3 regions of the Rhodococcus sp. no. 34 genome follow, and region 2 is predicted to be linked to each of the others. Evidence: riboswitches for the same ligand, from Rfam matches in the RefSeq annotation. Region 2 holds a riboswitch; each other region holds the start of a gene.
What was found. Region 2 has a riboswitch for cobalamin ahead of ACYP01_RS09145 (ABC transporter substrate-binding protein). Riboswitches for the same ligand answer to the same signal wherever they lie in the genome.
Positions count from the first base shown of each region.

Region 1 (5,535 bases), 120 kb from region 2:
GGACCTGTCGTCATCGGTGAAGGTAGCGCTATCGGCGCCAATGCCGTTGTCACCAGAGATGTTCCGGCCGAATCCATCGCGACGGGTATCCCGGCGGTGGCGCGGCCACGGACCACCAAGGAAAAACTGGTGGACCCGAACAGCTACATCGATCCGGCGATGTACATCTGAAGCACTCCTTCTTCGATGGCCACCCTCGTGTAGACGGCGGGTGGCCGTCGGCGTCTGTTCAGGCTCGCGTCAGGTGCCACCCGCGACGTCCCAGTACGACGGCCGTCGCAGCGCCCAATGCTGCTCCGATCAAGGGATAGCAGGCCAGGACGAGCCAGCGCGGTCCGTCTAAGGGTTCGTAGGCGGTGGCTATTGTCGACTCGTAGTCCCGAGCCATCTGCACGTCCCGGAACGGTACGTAGGAACCCTGATAGACGATGGTCTCGTCAGGGCTGGTAATCACGTCGATCAGACTGCCCACCAGGGGAATTCCCCCGACTACAAATCCCAGAACCGCCAGAATCACGATCAGTGTGCGCATCGCCCGAGCCTATCGCCCGGCCGGAAGTTCAGACTGTGATCGACGGTTCTTCGGGGGTCGAGAGGGTCAGGATCGCCCGCACGACACGTGGGCTCTGCTCGAGTGAGCGCTCGAGTTCGCGCAACGTGTGGGCCACACGGGATTCCGCGTAGTCACCGACCAGGTCGACGCTGGCTACCAGGTAGACCTGTCGCGGCCCGAGGTATTCCATACGCAGGAACGTGATTCGGTTGATCTCGGGCAGTTGGGTGAGAGCTTCGACGGCTGCTGCCCGCAGCGTCGGTGAGGCCTCTTCGCCGACCAGGAAGCGGCGGTTCCGATCTATCAGGATGATTGCGATGACCCCGAGGAGAATGCCGACGAAGATGGAGCCGAGGGCGTCGGGGATGGGTGAACCGGTGACCTGGTGCAACAGAACACCGACGAACGCGATGACCAAACCGATAAGTGCCGCAGCATCTTCGGCGAACACGGCCCGAGTCGTCGGGTCGGATGTGTTGAGTGCCTGGGTCATGACGTCGCGGTTCACGGCGGACGCTTCGTTTCGGAGTTGTTTGTACGCCTGCCGGAACGAGATGCCTTCGAGGATGAACGAGACGCCGAGGACGGCGTAGGCGACACCGAAGTCGGACGCCGGTTCGGAATGGAACAGTTCCTGGATGCCATGAGTGATCGAGACACCCGCGCCGAGTGCAAACAGTCCGAGAGCGGCGAACATCGACCAGATGTATGCCTCCCGGCCGTAGCCGAGTGGCTGGTCTCGGTCGGGAACCCTTTTCGAGCGGCGGTTCGCGATCAGCAGCAGCACTTCGTTGCCGGTATCGGCCCAGGAGTGGGTGGCCTCTGCGACCATCGATGCAGATCCGGTGACGATGGCGGCCGCCGTCTTGGCACCGGCGATCAGCGCGTTCGCCGCAAACGCCAGTACGACCGTCGTGGTGCTCTCGTCGGCCGATGCTTCCGTTTCGGTGCTCACGATTCTCAGGCTAGGCGGGTGACGACGGTTTCGTGCGGTGACGCTCGGCGACGGAGTGCAGCAGTGTGGCGACGGCGTCGTGGAACTGCGTCAGGCCCGGCTCTTCGACGGGAAAGTGCCCGCACCCGTCCAGCATCACGAATTCGGTGGGTGCGTTGATGCGGCGGAGGAACTGCAGGCTCAGTTCGGGTGGCGTCCATCGGTCGTCGGCCGGGTGGGTGAGCAGAACGGGCGTCGTCCGAAATGCTTCGGGTGCGGTGTGCTCGAACGAGAAGTAGCTGCTGAGGAATCCGAGTGGCACCCGAACACCGCCACCGCGCGGATCGGTTGCGCACAGCGTTGCGAGCTCCCGATTGCTGCTCATGTTCGCCACGTCGGCGACCCAACGGATGGGCACGCGGATACGGCCCACCAGTCGTTCGGTGCGCCGCATCAGGGGAGCGCCGTAGACACCCATCGGGCCGAACCGCGCCGCGGCAGCTCTGGCCGATGGATCCGAGGGATCGAGCAGGCAGGTAGCGACGACGGCGTCGGCCAGACCGGTCCGCGCGGCTACCTCGTAGGCCAGCAGACCGCCGATGCTGGCTCCCAACAACACCAGCGGCCGATCGTCGGCTGCCTTCTCGGCCCGGACGAGATCGCAGAGGAGATCGACCCACTGCTCGTACCGGACGCCGGCGGGATCGGCTACGACGGTGTCGCCGTACAGCGGAAGATCAGGGAAGAGGACTTCGGCTCCGAGTTTCACGCCGATCCCGGCGAACGGCCACAACGCGCCCGAGTAGCCGCCGGCGCCGTGGATGCCGAGAACACGAACCGGCGCGTCTGGAACCACTGCCCGTGCGACGTGGACGGTGTTGCCGTTCCACTCCCACCACGTCGGGGTCGGCGCCGGCATGTGGTCGGTGTACCGGTCGGGCATAAACTTCGAGTAATCGGCGCTGGTCACCTACACAATTCTCGGTATCGGCGTCGCGGCTGACAACTCGCATCGGAGGACCGTGTCGACTCGGCGGAAAAGGCCCTCCCAGCAGCGCTCGAGGGCTACCTACGACGCGATCCTGGAGGCAGCTACTCGCGTTTTCGCTTCGGAAGCCATGGCAGCGACCACCAACCGGATCGCTGACGAAGCAGGGGTGTCGGTGGGCTCGCTCTACCAATATTTCGGCGACAAGTACGAGATCCTCTCGGAGTTGGCGAACCGTCACGTGAGTGCTGCGCGGGAGAGTTTTGCGCTCTGCCATGCCGACATCGTCGAGCGTGAGCTCACCCCGGACGAGGCCGTCCGGATGTTGGTGGAGTGCGCTGTCGAAGTGAACAGTAAGCCACGAGAGTTCTTTCACCTGCTCTACGATCAGGTTCCGCGTACGCGCGAGCTCATCGAGCAGGTCGAAAAAATGAATCGGCAACTGGTACTGGGTTTTTCGGAGTACTTGCAGAGCCGCGGTTTCAGTGCGGACGATGCGTTGCTGACGTCGCGGCTGACCGTGACTGCCGTGGACAGCCAGGTGCATCGGGTTGTGCTGGAATCGGATTCACCCGAAGAACTTCGAGTGCGAACGGAAGCCGTCGTACGGCACGCGAGATCGATGATCGGGTCGCAATCTTGATCCGGTGTCGAGAATGGTGACCGCGGTCCGTTATGGTTCTGACGTCATCATCGAGGTAATGGGAAGTCGGTGCAATTCCGGCGCGGTCCCGCCACTGTGAGGTCGTCCATGCGTCGACCGTAGCCAGATACCACCCTCGTTGACGTTGTGTCATGCCACGAGGATGGATCGGTCACACCATGAATGCTGTTGGCGGAGCTCTGTCTCCACCTACCCACCTGCCTTCGCCGAAGGCTGGTGCGCCTCGAGGACGGCTCAGTCCGGGTATCGTGCTGCCCGCTCTGCTGGTCGTCGCCGTGCTCTCTGCTGTGTGCGCGTTGGCATTCGGATCCGAGATGCTCCCCGTGTCCACTGTGGTGGACGTGGTGCACTCGCGCTTCGGAGGCCCACCCGTCACGCGTTCCGAACTTGCGATCGTGTGGGGGATCAGAGCACCTCGGGTACTGCTCGGTCTGGCCGTCGGCGCTGGTCTTGCCGTCGCCGGCGCGGTGGTGCAAACCCTCGTCCGTAACGCTCTTGCCGATCCCCACCTGCTGGGAGTGTCGTCCGGCGCGAGTGTCGGTGCCACCGCCGTCATCACCACCGGACTGTTCGCCGGCGCGGGAGTGTGGGCGCTCAGTTTCGGCGCGATGATCGGGGCGTTGGGAGCTGCGATTCTCGTCTTCTCCATCGCGACGCTGCAAGGCGGTATCACTCCACTGCGATTGGTTCTGACCGGCACCGTTACCGCATCCGCCCTGTCGGCGATCGCGAGTTTTCTGGTGCTGCGTACCAATGATTCCCAGGCCGCGCAGTCCGTATTGTTCTGGCTCCTGGGAAGTTTGGCCGGGGCATCCTGGGACAAGTTGTGGGCGCCGGTCATCGTTGTGTTCCTGCTGACGGCAGCGTTGTTCGCGCTGCACGGTTGGCTGGACGCGCTGGCGGCCGGACCGGACGTCGCGGCTTCGCTCGGTATTCCCATCCGAACCCTGCGAAACGTGCTGTTCGGCGTGCTGGCAGCGTTGGTCGGCACGATGGTTGCGGTGTCCGGCGCGATTGCCTTCGTAGGCCTGGTCATACCGCACGTCACACGCATGCTTGTCGGAGCCAGACATCGAGTGGTGTTGCCGGCGGCAGCGCTGATCGGCGCGTCGTTCCTGGTGTGGGTCGACGTCGTGGCGCGGACCTCGTTGCGGCCGACCGAGATCCCGCTGAGCGTGGTGACCGGGGTGATCGGTGCACCGCTGTTTCTCCTGCTTCTCGGCCGTCGGCGCTACCGATTCGGTGGCAGTTCGTGAGCGCCCGAGCCCTGGCGCTGACCGCGTCCGGAGTCGTTGTCCGCATCGACCGTCGAACCATCGTCAAAGGCGTCGACATCGCGGCCGACGCCGGCGCAGTGGTCGGCGTGGTTGGTCCGAACGGCTCGGGCAAGTCGACGTTCTTGCGTGCTCTCGCCGGTCTCGGGCCGATCGCCGGCGGTGACATTCGTGTCGGCGGCGAGTCCGTGCACGCGATGTCCGCGCGGTCGAGGGCCAAAGCCATTTCCTTTGTGGCGCAGGAAGAGCAGAGTCCCGCCGATTTGTTGGTTCACGAGTACGTGAGTCTGGGCCGCACACCACATGCAAAGCCCTGGAGCGTCGGTGGAAAGCACGAGAATGCCGTCGTCGATCGTGCTCTGGGCGAGGTCGGAATGATCGAGCACCGGTTCTCTTCGATGGACACGCTTTCCGGCGGTGAGCGTCGGCGGGTGTTTCTCGCCCGAGGTCTCGCGCAGGACGCCGGTGTGCTCATCCTCGACGAGCCGACCAATCATCTCGACATCCGGCATCAACTCGAACTGCTCGATCTGGTCCGGTCGTTGGACCGGACGGTGATCATGGCACTGCACGACCTCGATTTGGCTGCGGCAGTGTGCGATCGGGTGCTCGTGCTCGCGGATGGAGTGGCCAGGGCGTTCGGACATCCATCCGACGTACTCACCACCTCGGTGGTGGCAACTGTTTTCGGCGTCGAGACTTTCGAACTCGTGAACCCCGCGACAGGCCGTTCACACCTCGTATTCGAATCACGAAATTCTCAACCACAACACACATTTTCGGAGAGTGCACTTTGATACACGTCAAGACCCGCGCGTCGTTCGGTGCGGTTGTAGCCGCGACAGCGTTGTTGGCCGTGTCCGGATGCTCGGCAACCGCGCCCGTCGACGAAGCCGCGGACAAGACTTCGGTCACGCTGGAGAACTGCGGAACGGAAAGCACTTTCCAACTTCCGATCGAAAAGGTTGTTGCCACAAGCAATGCGGCCAATATCGGCACCATTCTCCGAGTCGGCGGTCTGGATCGTCTCGCTGCCGTCGTGTTGAACACGAACAACGACGCGGTCATGGACTCGATGTTCGGCCCTGGAATTGCGGACGTCCCACACCTGGACGGAACGAT
Region 1 covers NZ_BAAILK010000026.1:130,560-136,094, reverse strand. The annotation lists gene epsC (serine O-acetyltransferase EpsC) at 1-171, shown strand, start outside; gene ACYP01_RS09760 (hypothetical protein) at 230-532, opposite strand; gene ACYP01_RS09755 (cation diffusion facilitator family transporter) at 561-1,508, opposite strand; gene ACYP01_RS09750 (alpha/beta hydrolase) at 1,519-2,457, opposite strand; gene ACYP01_RS09745 (TetR/AcrR family transcriptional regulator) at 2,510-3,118, shown strand; cobalamin riboswitch at 3,135-3,270, shown strand; gene ACYP01_RS09740 (FecCD family ABC transporter permease) at 3,388-4,395, shown strand; gene ACYP01_RS09735 (ABC transporter ATP-binding protein) at 4,392-5,210, shown strand; gene ACYP01_RS09730 (ABC transporter substrate-binding protein) at 5,207-5,535, shown strand, end outside.
Region 1: another riboswitch for cobalamin. It lies ahead of ACYP01_RS09740 (FecCD family ABC transporter permease); the one in region 2 lies ahead of ACYP01_RS09145 (ABC transporter substrate-binding protein).

Region 2 (5,535 bases):
CCTGCTGCCTCTGTGTCGTCAGCCGTCGCAAGTCCGGGCCCGAGAGATGGCGTTGAGCGTCGCGTAGCGATTCGCCAAGCGCGAGAAGTGCATCCAGATCCTCTGGTGCATCGCGCGAGATGAGATTGACCAACCACCCCACGGTGGTCGGCTTCCGAAGTTTGCCGATTTCCGCGGCCAATGTGCGGTCGTTGTCCTCCCGGGCGGCCTTCACATGATGTGTACGCGCCTCGACGAACTCGCCGGGGTCGAGCCCGTACAGTTCGTTGGCGACATCATCGAGGGTCACGTATCCATATTGGCACTCGGAACGGTTACATGTGGCAAGGCGGAAGGTATCGCACGGTAGGTACTCCGCCGGGACCGTCCAGGCGAACCTCGGCGTCGACCTGGTAGACCTCGGCTATCAGGTCAGCGGTGAGGACCTCGGTCGGGCTTCCGTGGGCAACGATGGATCCCCGGTTCAGCATCACTATCGAATCGCAGAACATGGCGGCCAGATTCAGATCGTGCAATGCCATGATCGTGGTGGTGGGGAGGCGTCGCACGAGCGCGAGCAATTCGAGTTGATGGTTGATGTCCAGGTGATTGGTCGGCTCGTCGAGTAGCAACTCGTGAGGTTCCTGAGCGAGGGCGCGCGCGATCTGGACGCGTTGGCGCTCCCCGCCGGACAGGGTGTGCCACGACCGGTCCAGCATGCCGGCGAGGTCGGTGTGTTCGATCGCTGCCCGAACGGCGTCGCGATCGGAATCCGACTGCCCACCCCACAGTCCGCGGTGAGGTGTGCGTCCGAGTTCGACTACCTCCGCGACCGTCAGATCGATCTCGGTGTTGCTGTGCTGATCAACGGTCGCGATCCGACGCGCGATGTCGCGGCGTTTCCAGTCGGACAACGGGGTTCGGTCCAGGGTCACGACACCGGATGTCGGACGATTGTGCCCGGCAAGCAGTTTCAGCAGCGTCGATTTCCCCGAACCGTTGGGGCCGAGAAGCCCCACCGTACTTCCGGTTGTAGGCGAGACGTCGAGGTCGTCGACTATGAGCGCCCCGCCGACCCGCCAACTGACGCCGGTAGCTTCGAGTGTCATGGCCTGGCCTTCCGTCTCCAGAGGATGACGGCAAACGCAGGCACACCGACCAGCGCGGTCACCACACCGGCCGGGAGTTCCTGCGGCGCAATGGCTGTGCGTGCCACAGCGTCGACCCAGACAAGGAAGATGGAGCCGATCAGTGCGGACGCGGGCAGGAGTCGGCGGTGGTTCGAACCGACGAGAGCCCGCGCCGCGTGCGGGAGGACCAGGCCCACGAAGCCGATGGCGCCTGCGACGCTCACGATCACTGCGGTCATCAAGGCTGTTGCCAACAACAGGGTCACACGCACCCGCCACACGTTCACCCCCAGCGACGACGCCGCGTCCTCGCCGAAGGCAAAGGCGTCGAGTGCGCGGGAGTGAGTCAGACAGACCACGAGGCCGACTGCGACCACCGCAGCGCAGAGTGCGACGTCGAGCCAGTCGGCGCCGCCGAGTGAGCCCAGGAGCCAGAACATCACGCCGCGGGTCTGCTCGGGATCGGCCGAGGTGATGACGATGAACGAGGTGAGCGCGGAGAACAGTTGGGTCGCGGCGACACCGGCCAGGATCACCCGATCCGGCGTGCCGCCGGCCGCATGGGCGAGCAGCAACACAAGGGCGAAGGAGATCACCGCGCCGATGAAGGCGCCGCTCGACAAGCCGATCACTCCCGACCCGACTCCGAGGATCACGATCAGTACGGCACCGGTCGAGGCGCCGGACGAGATACCGAGGACAAACGGATCGGCCAGCGGATTGCGAAGCAGCGACTGCATGATCGCACCGCACAACCCGAGACCGGCACCGCAGAGCGCGGCGAGCAGGGTACGCGGCAGACGGAGGTCCCAGACGATGCCGTCACGGATAGGGGTGACGTCCGCCGCGGTACCGCCGAGATGGCCGACGACGATCGAAGCCACCTCACCGACCGACAGACCGGCCGGCCCCAACGTGATTGCCACGGCAGCCGATCCGGCCAGCGTGACAACACCGATCATCCACAGCAGGGTGACGGTCGTCGGGTTGTCACGCAGCCGAACTCTTGTCGTCATCTCACGCCGTAGACCACGTAGTCGTCGAACAGTTGCCAGACCGTCCCCGACTCCCGAAAACCTGCTTGCGCGAGCGCCGCCAACTGGAAGTCGACGGCTGTGGGCGCGGTGGCGTCACGTCCGGCGAATCTACGCTCACGCTCGTCGGTCAGTGCCCCGATGCCGTGAGTGGCCCGCAGCTCGTCCCACCAGCTGTCCCACTCGGGAGCGCCCGCAGCAAAGGCGGAGCGTTGCGTCTGCTCGTCGTGAGCGTTCGCCCATCGGCTTATGACGGGGGATCGGCCGTCGAAGCGAAAGTGATCACCATTGAGCAGAACGCCGGCAGGGCTCAGCAGTTCGCGGCACTGCCGATACACCTCGACGAGCTTCTGCGGTTGCAACCAGTGCAGCGCGGTTGTCGACACTATCGCCTGAACCGGCGCAGCCACCGAATTCGGCCAATCGGCTCCCGCCAGGTCTGCGTCGATCAGCTGCAGTCGGTCACCGAAACGCGTCGACGACTGGCGGGCGAGCTCCAGCAGCATCGGGTCGTAATCGATCCCCACAACGCTCGCATGCTCGAACTTTTCGAGAATCCGGGCGCTCAGTGAACCCGGCCCGCAGGCCAGGTCGACAACCGTGAACGGGGCGTGCGCGTGCTGCAATTCGAGGACGTCGAGAATCACGTCGAAGCGCTTCTCACGGTCGGCGATGTATGCCGCCTGCTGGTCGTCCCACCGACGCACCAGTTCACAGATCTCCGCGGACATCTAGACCACACCCAACTGGCGCAGCCCGTCGGAGAGCTGTTCGATGCCACCGACATTGCGGATCGAGGGATCCATCGTCGTTCCTTCGAGGATGATGTAACGCTTGTTCTTCACTGCGGTGAGCTTGCTGGCGACCGGGTCCGATTCGAGGAACGCGATCTTGTCTGCGGCACTGTCGCCGTCTCCACCGCGGTCGAGATCTGCGAGCACCAGCACGGTCGGGTCTCGATCGAGGACACTCTCCCAACCGATTTCGGGCCAGTACTGCTTGTTGTCGTCGAAGGCGTTCTTCGCACCCACCGCGTCGGTCATGATTCCCGGTGCACCGCAGCACCCGGCGAAGTACGGAGTCTTCGTGGCTGCGTACCACCACGCCAGCGTCACGTTCTCAGCTCCCAGTGCCGCCGTGGCGGTGGCCGCGCGATCCTTCAAATTCTCGGTGAGGTCGACACCTTTGTCCTTGACATCGAACAGTGTTGCCACGTCGTCGATTTCGTCGTACAAGTCGTCGAGCGTGAGGGCCTTGCTCTGCTCGGCATCCTGACCGGTGCACTCGCTGGGTGACTGATATGTCGCGACACCGAGGTCGGTGAACTTGATCCGGTCGGCGATGCCCTCCGAGGTGAACGTGTAGTTGAACGTCGTGTAGACCATGTCCGGTTCGCGTTCGAGGACACTTTCGAATGACGGGAACTCGGTGTCGAACGCCTGGACCTGACCACGCGCCTCGCGCAGTTCTGGGAGGACATCGTCATCGCTCATGGCGTACCCGGCCATCCGGTCCTGCACTCCCAGTGCGAACAGCATCTCTGCTGCAGGTTGATTTACCGCGATTGCCCGTTCGATCGGTCGCTCCACCGTGACGTCTCGGCCACAGTTCTGGACTGTCACGCGCGATTGTTCGGAAGAGTTGGATTGTCGGGCAGCACTGTCGTCGGAGGAGCAGGCAACCAACGACGCGCTCAACAGGGCAGCGACGGCGGCGGCGGGTAGGCGAAGTCTGGACAGACGCATGGAATCTCGTTCTCGCAGGGGCTCGTTCGCGGAGCCCGTTACCGTGTGAACAGGCGCCTGTTGACCCCTGCTGCCAGCCGGTATTCGGACTCGAGATCGCCCCACCCGAGCGCCTTCCCAGATTCTCATCCAGTGGCGTAAGCCCGGGCGGTCACCCTCACCGCTGCGCGTCAGTTCCGGATTCACACCGGATTCCCTGACCCCCTGTGTGGAGGTCCGCTGGCACAGAGGAACTTATCACCGCAGTGCACCGCCGGTCAGGTCGGCTGGTGTGAGGCAATCAGATCTCGATGGCCAGGTCGTCGATGTCGGTGAGGGTTCCGCCGTCGGCGAGGATGCGCTCGTAGTTCTCGCGTCGACGGAGGTCGATTTCGGTGTTGCTGACGCCCTCCTTCCAATATCCGAATATCGCGACGTCGTTTTTGTCGAGTCCGACGGTCGATCGAAAGTGCTTCCGGATTGCGCGCATCTCGTTGCGTTCACCGGCGCCCCACACGACGTAGCTCGCGGGATTGGCGAGCTCGCGTGCTCCTACCGCCAGTGGGCCGTCGGGCTCGGCCGGATCTGCGCTCACGCGGTGAAGCTCCAGGCCGGGGAGGGCGGGCAGTTCGGCGAAGACGACCTCGTCATCTGTTGTGACCCAGCCGATTCCGACGACGTCGGTAGGTAACTGCTCGATGATCGAGTGCAATGCGGGTATTGCGGTGCCGTCCAGAAAAAGTGCGATACGTCGACCAGGAACATCAGGGATCAAGAAGTGTGGCCGCGGACCGGTGAGGCCGAAGGTGTCACCGACGGCCAACGTTGCTGCCCACCTCATCATCGGACTGGTCTGTCCGTGCAGGACCACATCGACGACGATCGATCCGCTCGCTGAATCGTAGGAACGCACCGTGTACACGCGCGAAGCGTCGTCGAAGGCCGGCCCGAGATTCATGCGTACGGTCACATTCGGGCGTGACCAGGTCGGATCGTCGGTCGACTCCGTCAAACGAGCCGTGATCCGCAGCAGGTGATCGCTCGGTCGCTCCATCGCTTCGACGATCGCGAGAACGTCGTTGAGTCCGCGATTGTGGTCAGCGGTCCTTAGGACGGTCGTCGGGGGAGTTGTTGTGCGCGAGGCGTCTGCATGTGTCATCGACTGTGCTCCTGGATCGGGTTTTCGGGATGCCGCCAGGTTAGTGCTGCCTAAGTCGAGCGAGTTGTCCAGAAGTGACATCTGATTACCTGAATGATTCGGGTCTCGAAACGACGCGGTTGAGCGAGTGGTGCCGGCGCTGCTACCGTGCCTGTGATGTCCATACGCCGCTGTTCTCTCGCTTCCGGCCGTGCACTGCGCACGGCCCGATTCGGCGTAGCGACTTTCCGACGTGGGCGTAAGGCGATCGACCGCCGCCCGTCCGGTCTTGTCTGGATCGAAAGAGCCTTGGCCGCACCGGCCGGATCCGTCTGACATTCGCCACTTCGGCGAGCATTGCCTCGCCGAGATTTCGCAGTGCCACACCTGTTGCAGTGCTGCGCATTTCCCGTACCTGAAGTTTCTCGCGGGTGAGTTGTGAGTGTCGGCGCCACCGAGCCTGGAATGCCAGCCAACTCGTTTTCGTGAAAGGTACACAGCAATGAATCGTTTCGAAGGTCGTCGTATTC
Region 2 covers NZ_BAAILK010000026.1:6,498-12,032, reverse strand. The annotation lists gene ACYP01_RS09165 (hypothetical protein) at 1-289, opposite strand, end outside; gene ACYP01_RS09160 (ABC transporter ATP-binding protein) at 315-1,088, opposite strand; gene ACYP01_RS09155 (FecCD family ABC transporter permease) at 1,085-2,125, opposite strand; gene ACYP01_RS09150 (class I SAM-dependent methyltransferase) at 2,122-2,874, opposite strand; gene ACYP01_RS09145 (ABC transporter substrate-binding protein) at 2,875-3,888, opposite strand; cobalamin riboswitch at 3,947-4,127, opposite strand; gene ACYP01_RS09140 (siderophore-interacting protein) at 4,169-5,026, opposite strand; gene ACYP01_RS09135 (SDR family NAD(P)-dependent oxidoreductase) at 5,508-5,535, shown strand, end outside.

Region 3 (5,535 bases), 510 kb from region 2:
GTGTCACATTCACAAACAAGGAGAAGTGATGACGCAAACCATCGATTCCGCAGTCACCCCCGAGGTGAAGTTGACGGCGGTGACACCTCAGGAGCGCGTCGACGCCTGGCTGGCGGATTTCGAGTCGGCCCTCGCGGCTCGTGACATCGAGCGTGTGGAAGGCAAATTCGCACTCGACAGCTTCTGGCGAGACCTGGTGTCGTTCACCTGGAACATCAAGACCGTCGAGGGTCGCGAGCAGATCGCCGACATGCTCTCCGCGCGACTCGACGACACCGATCCTTCGGGATTTCGGACGACCGAGACACCCGACGAGGCCGACGGCGTCACGTCAGCCTGGATCGAGTTCGAGACTGCAACCGGTCGCGCGCACGGGCACCTTCGTTTGAAGGGAGATGAAGGTTGGACCCTGCTGACGTCGCTGCAGGAGTTGAAGGGACACGAAGAAGGCAAGGGCACTCGTCGTCCGCGCGGCGCCAAGCATGGGGCAGACCCGAACCGCATCACGTGGGCCGAGCAGAAGGAGATCGAAGACCGCGAACTCGGTTACACCACACAGCCTTACGTCGTGATCGTCGGCGGCGGCCAGGGCGGCATCGCGCTCGGCGCCCGGATGCGTCAGCTCGGAGTACCGGCCATCGTGATCGACAGCCACGAGCGACCCGGCGATCAGTGGCGCGGACGCTACAAGTCCCTGTGCCTGCACGATCCGGTTTGGTACGACCACCTGCCCTACATGCCGTTCCCCGACAACTGGCCGGTGTTCGCGCCCAAGGACAAGATCGGCGACTGGCTCGAGATGTACACCAAGGTCATGGAGGTTCCGTACTGGAGTTCCACGACCTGCACCTCGGCGTCGTTCGACGAGAAGACCCAGGAATGGACCGTCGAGGTCAACCGCAACGGCGAGAAGTTGACGTTGCGTCCCAAGCAGTTGGTGATGGCGACGGGTATGTCCGGCAAGGCCAACGTTCCGACGTTCCCCGGGCAGGACAAGTTCCTCGGCGATCAGCACCACTCGAGCAAGCACCCCGGCCCGGATCAGTACGTGGGCAAGAAGGTCGTCGTGATCGGGGCCAACAACTCCTCGCACGACATCTGCGGCGCACTGTGGGAGAACGGTATCGACGTCACGATGGTGCAGCGCAGCTCGACGCACATCGTGAAGTCGGATTCGCTGATGGATTTGGGCTTGGGCGATCTGTACTCGGAGCGAGCACTGGCCGCCGGCATGACGACACACAAGGCGGACCTCACGTTCGGTTCGCTGCCGTACCGGATCATGCACGAGTTCCAGATCCCGGTGTACGACGCAATCCGTGAGCGCGACAAGGATTTCTACGATCGCCTCGAGAAGGCGGGCTTCGAGCACGACTGGGGCGACGACGGTTCGGGCCTGTTCATGAAGTACCTACGACGCGGCTCGGGCTACTACATCGACGTCGGCGCGGCCGAACTGGTCGCGAACGGGGACATCAAGCTCGCGCACGGCAACATTCGTGAGCTGACCGAGAACAGCGTGATCCTCGAAGACGGTACGGAATTGCCTGCCGACGTGGTGGTCTACGCGACCGGCTACGGCTCGATGAACGGCTGGGTGGCGGATCTGATCGGTCAGGACACCGCCGACAAGGTCGGCAAGGTGTGGGGCCTGGGGTCGAACACCACCAAGGATCCGGGACCGTGGGAAGGCGAGCAGCGCAACATGTGGAAGCCGACGCAGCAGGAAGCGCTGTGGTTCCACGGAGGCAATCTGCACCAGTCGCGCCACTACTCGCTGTACTTGGCGTTGCAATTGAAGGCGCGTTACGAGGGCATCCCGACGCCGGTGTACGGACTGCAAGAAGTGCATCATCTGAGCTGAAAAAGAACTGCTGTGCGCCTTTATTAACCGCGGGAGGTTAATAAAGGCGCACAGCAGGTTCAGCGAAGGGCGTACTTCTTTGCTACTTCGGTGTTCTTGGTCGCGCGCTCGGTAAGGAAGGCGAATGCCAACCCGAGTACGAGCCAGAGCGTCGCCTGCGTAGCGAGCGAGGAAAGTCGGAACTCCCACAGCAGAGTTGCCGGGAAGTCCTCGCCCACCTCGTTGATGCCGGGAAGCGAGACGTAACCGATCGCGACGATCACCAGGAACGCAGCCACCGGAGCAGCGATGCGCACACTGAGGAACTCGTGCCCGGAAACTGCCTTTGCAGCCGCTGCTGCCGCGGTGACGGACAGCAGCCCGAGAATCACGGCGGCCAGCCACAGCAGTGTGCGCTGGTTGATGGTGTCGGGATCTCCGACGGCCGGCGGATTGGCCGGGTACTTGAAAAAGGGGACAGCCTCGATAGCCAGCCAACCACCGACGGCGATGGTGATCGCCAACAACGGCCCGGACATTACGGTGAGTCGTCGAGCGTAATTGGCAACGACCGAGAAGATCGCCCCGAGCGCCAGTCCGGCAAGCGCCGTGGCCAGGAACAGCCCGGCGCGCTGCCCGTCGCGGCTCACCAGTGGTTCTTCTTCGTCACCGTGCGAATGCCCAGCGGCTTCGCCGGAAACCTCACCGGTGGCGCTGTTGGCTTCTTCGATCGCAATGGCAGCGTTGACGTGCGGTTCACCCAGCACGAATGCAACTCCGCCGGCAAGGATGCCTGCGATCAGACCAGCCAACAAACCACGAATGAGAAGCTTCGTGAAATTGTCGACTAGTGGCACGGCAGGCCCATCAAGTGTCGACCGTCGTGCATCAATTCATGCATGTACATGCCGGTGCGAGAGATAGCGCCCTGGTCGAACCCGACCAGGTAGAGAGCCAGCATCGCGAACAGAACTACTGCAGCGGCGAGGAAAGCAAGACGAGTCGAATCGATCGACGTATCGGGAGAATAGGCGAGAGCCATCGAAGCCTCCTGGGATTTTCGCGTCCCCTAGGTCCATGCGATGGCCGAAGTGTCTGGCTGTCGAAATAGTCGTGCCGAAAAAGGCACTTCACCTCGAATTACAGTGGCGCGACCGCTCCGGGCTTTCACCGGATTCCTGTCGGACCATCGCGTTTACATGCGAACTTTTGCACTACAGCCCGCACCGTGTCAACGCGTGAAGCCGAGATGACCGTCGATTGTGCCCGCCAAGGCAGGCACAATCGCTCGAGATCAGCTCTTTGCGGCGACGTCCAGGACAACTTCGAATTCGAGCAACGACGCACCCGAAGCGACGGGCTTCGCGCGCTCGCCGGAATGGGCTTCACGGGCGGGGCCGTCACGCCAATCGGCGAACGCCTGCTCGGACTCCCACTGAGTCACCACGAAGTAGCGGCTCTCACCGGCGGTGGGGCGGAGGAGTTGGAATCCGAGAAAGCCCGGGGAGTTCTCGACTGCGTGAGCGCGTGCTGCGAAGCGCTTCTCCAGTTCGGGGCCGGCGCCCTCGGGGACCTCGATTGCATTGATCTTCACGACTGCCATGCAAGCGACATTACCCGCGCACCTTCACCGCGTACCGTGACACTCGTGTTGCATGACGAAGGTGGAACGGGACAACCGATTCTGTTGTTGCACGGCCTCATGGGCAGCTCCCGAACGTGGCGTCGCCATGTGCCGTGGATCCGCGAGTTCGGCCACGTCTACACCTTCGACGCTGCCGGTCACGGCAGGCCGGCGCCAGCGGCACTGACTACCGAGGCATTCGTCGAGGACCTGACATCGGCGGTTGCGTCCATCGAGGAGCCGATGATCGTGATCGGTCATTCGATGGGGGCTCTGCATGCGTGGTGCTTCGCCGCCGCGCATCCCGAAAAGGTTTGTGCGCTGGTCCTCGAAGACATGGCCCCGGACTTTCGTGGACGCACCGCTGCGGACTGGGCGCAGATGATCTCGGCGTGGCCGCAGCCGTTTGCTTCCGAGGAGGCGATGAAGGAATTCTTCGGCCCCGTCGCCGGCCAGTACTTTCTCGACTCTTTCGACCGCCGCGACGACGGGTGGTACCTGCACGGCGACGTGTCGACCTTCCGCGACATCTCGGAGGAGTGGGGCACGAGGCATTTCTGGGATCAGTGGAAGGCGATCGAGGTGCCGACCTTGCTGATCGAGGGAGAGTTCACCATCACCCCTGAGGGACAGATGCGAGAGATGGCCGAGAGGCCGGGAACTCGGTACGTACGTATTGCCGATGCAGGCCACCTGGTCCACGACGATCAACCGCAGCGCTATCGCGAAGTGGTGACGGAATTCCTTCACACGGTGAGCTGACTTCGGATCGACGCGCCCACCTGCTCCAGCTCGACGGCTCGCCCGGCGAGGAGTCCAGCAGCGAACTTCGCCTTGTCGCCGCGATGGCGGGGGACGACGTGCAGGTGCGAGTGGAACACGGTTTGGCCCGCGGCACGCCCGTCGTTGACGAGAAAGTTGACTCCGTCAGCGGCGATGTCGCAGCGGCGTAGAGCTCCTGCGATGAGCGTGCCGACGCGGAACATCTCTGCGCCTTCGTGACTTTCGAGAGCATCGAGGTTCTCTGCATGACGCTTGGGGACCACCAGGGTGTGTCCGCGACTCACCGGCCGTGCATCGAGGAATGCGAGAGTTGTCTCGCTCTCGTGAACGAGAATCGCCGGCTCGGTCAGCGCGACGATCTTGCAGAAGACGCAGGAATCGGTGCTCATGCCTACAGAATGTAGTCCGAAATCAGATCCGACCCCGGACTACAGCAAGCGCAGTTGGCGTGCCCTCGTGATCGCTTCGTTTCGATTGTGTACGTCGAGCTTCTTGTAGAGAGTGCGCAGTTGAGTCTTGACGGTGTTGACGGACACGTACAGTTTGTCGGCCATCGCAGCCGACCCCATGCCGAGCGCCAGGAGTGAGAGGACTTTCTGTTCGCGTTCGGTCAGCTCCACGATATGTACGAATTCCGGAAAAGATTCCGCAGGAGCCCTTTTCGAGAATTCGGCGAGTGCACGCGATTTCGTTTCGGCCATCGATTCGAGTTTCTCGACGTCCGACGATGCGATGGTCGCGAACGAACGTAGAAGTCCGGTCTGATCCGCGATGCTGCACGCTCTGGACCACTCCTGAGAGGCGAGGCGTGGCTCACCCAGCTCGGAGTGTGCAACCGCTTGCACCAGAAGCGATTCCATCTGTGCCCGCGGATAGGATACGCCAGACCAGTCGAACTGGTGACACAGCGCCACCGCGGCCTCGTTCTGGCCGATCCGCTGACGTAAACGCGCCACCGACGTGAGCGTCCACGGGTTGGCTGCAGGATCGATGATCTCCTTGGCCAGTGCTACGGCATTGTTCCCCTGTCCGAGAGCGAGCAAGAGATCGATCTCTGCGGATTGCAACAGAGGAAGCGCGAAAGATGTAGCCGTGTACTGCTTGGAATGTGCTTCGATCGCATTGTGGAGCAACAGTAGTGCCGCAGTGTGGTCGCCGGAGGTCAAGGCGAATTGGCAATGCGCATAGACGACGAATGCCCACAGTTCCTCGGTGTCGGACGGAAGACCGAGTTCGGTCAATGCGAGACGTGCGTCGTCGAAGTCGAGTGTGTCGAGAGCAGTGA
Region 3 covers NZ_BAAILK010000026.1:520,459-525,993, reverse strand. The annotation lists gene ACYP01_RS11535 (NAD(P)-binding domain-containing protein) at 29-1,864, shown strand; gene ACYP01_RS11530 (CbtA family protein) at 1,924-2,700, opposite strand; gene ACYP01_RS11525 (CbtB domain-containing protein) at 2,691-2,885, opposite strand; cobalamin riboswitch at 2,911-3,049, opposite strand; gene mhuD (mycobilin-forming heme oxygenase MhuD) at 3,138-3,446, opposite strand; gene ACYP01_RS11515 (alpha/beta fold hydrolase) at 3,492-4,229, shown strand; gene ACYP01_RS11510 (HIT family protein) at 4,214-4,639, opposite strand; gene ACYP01_RS11505 (helix-turn-helix transcriptional regulator) at 4,679-5,535, opposite strand, start outside.
Region 3: another riboswitch for cobalamin. It lies ahead of ACYP01_RS11525 (CbtB domain-containing protein); the one in region 2 lies ahead of ACYP01_RS09145 (ABC transporter substrate-binding protein).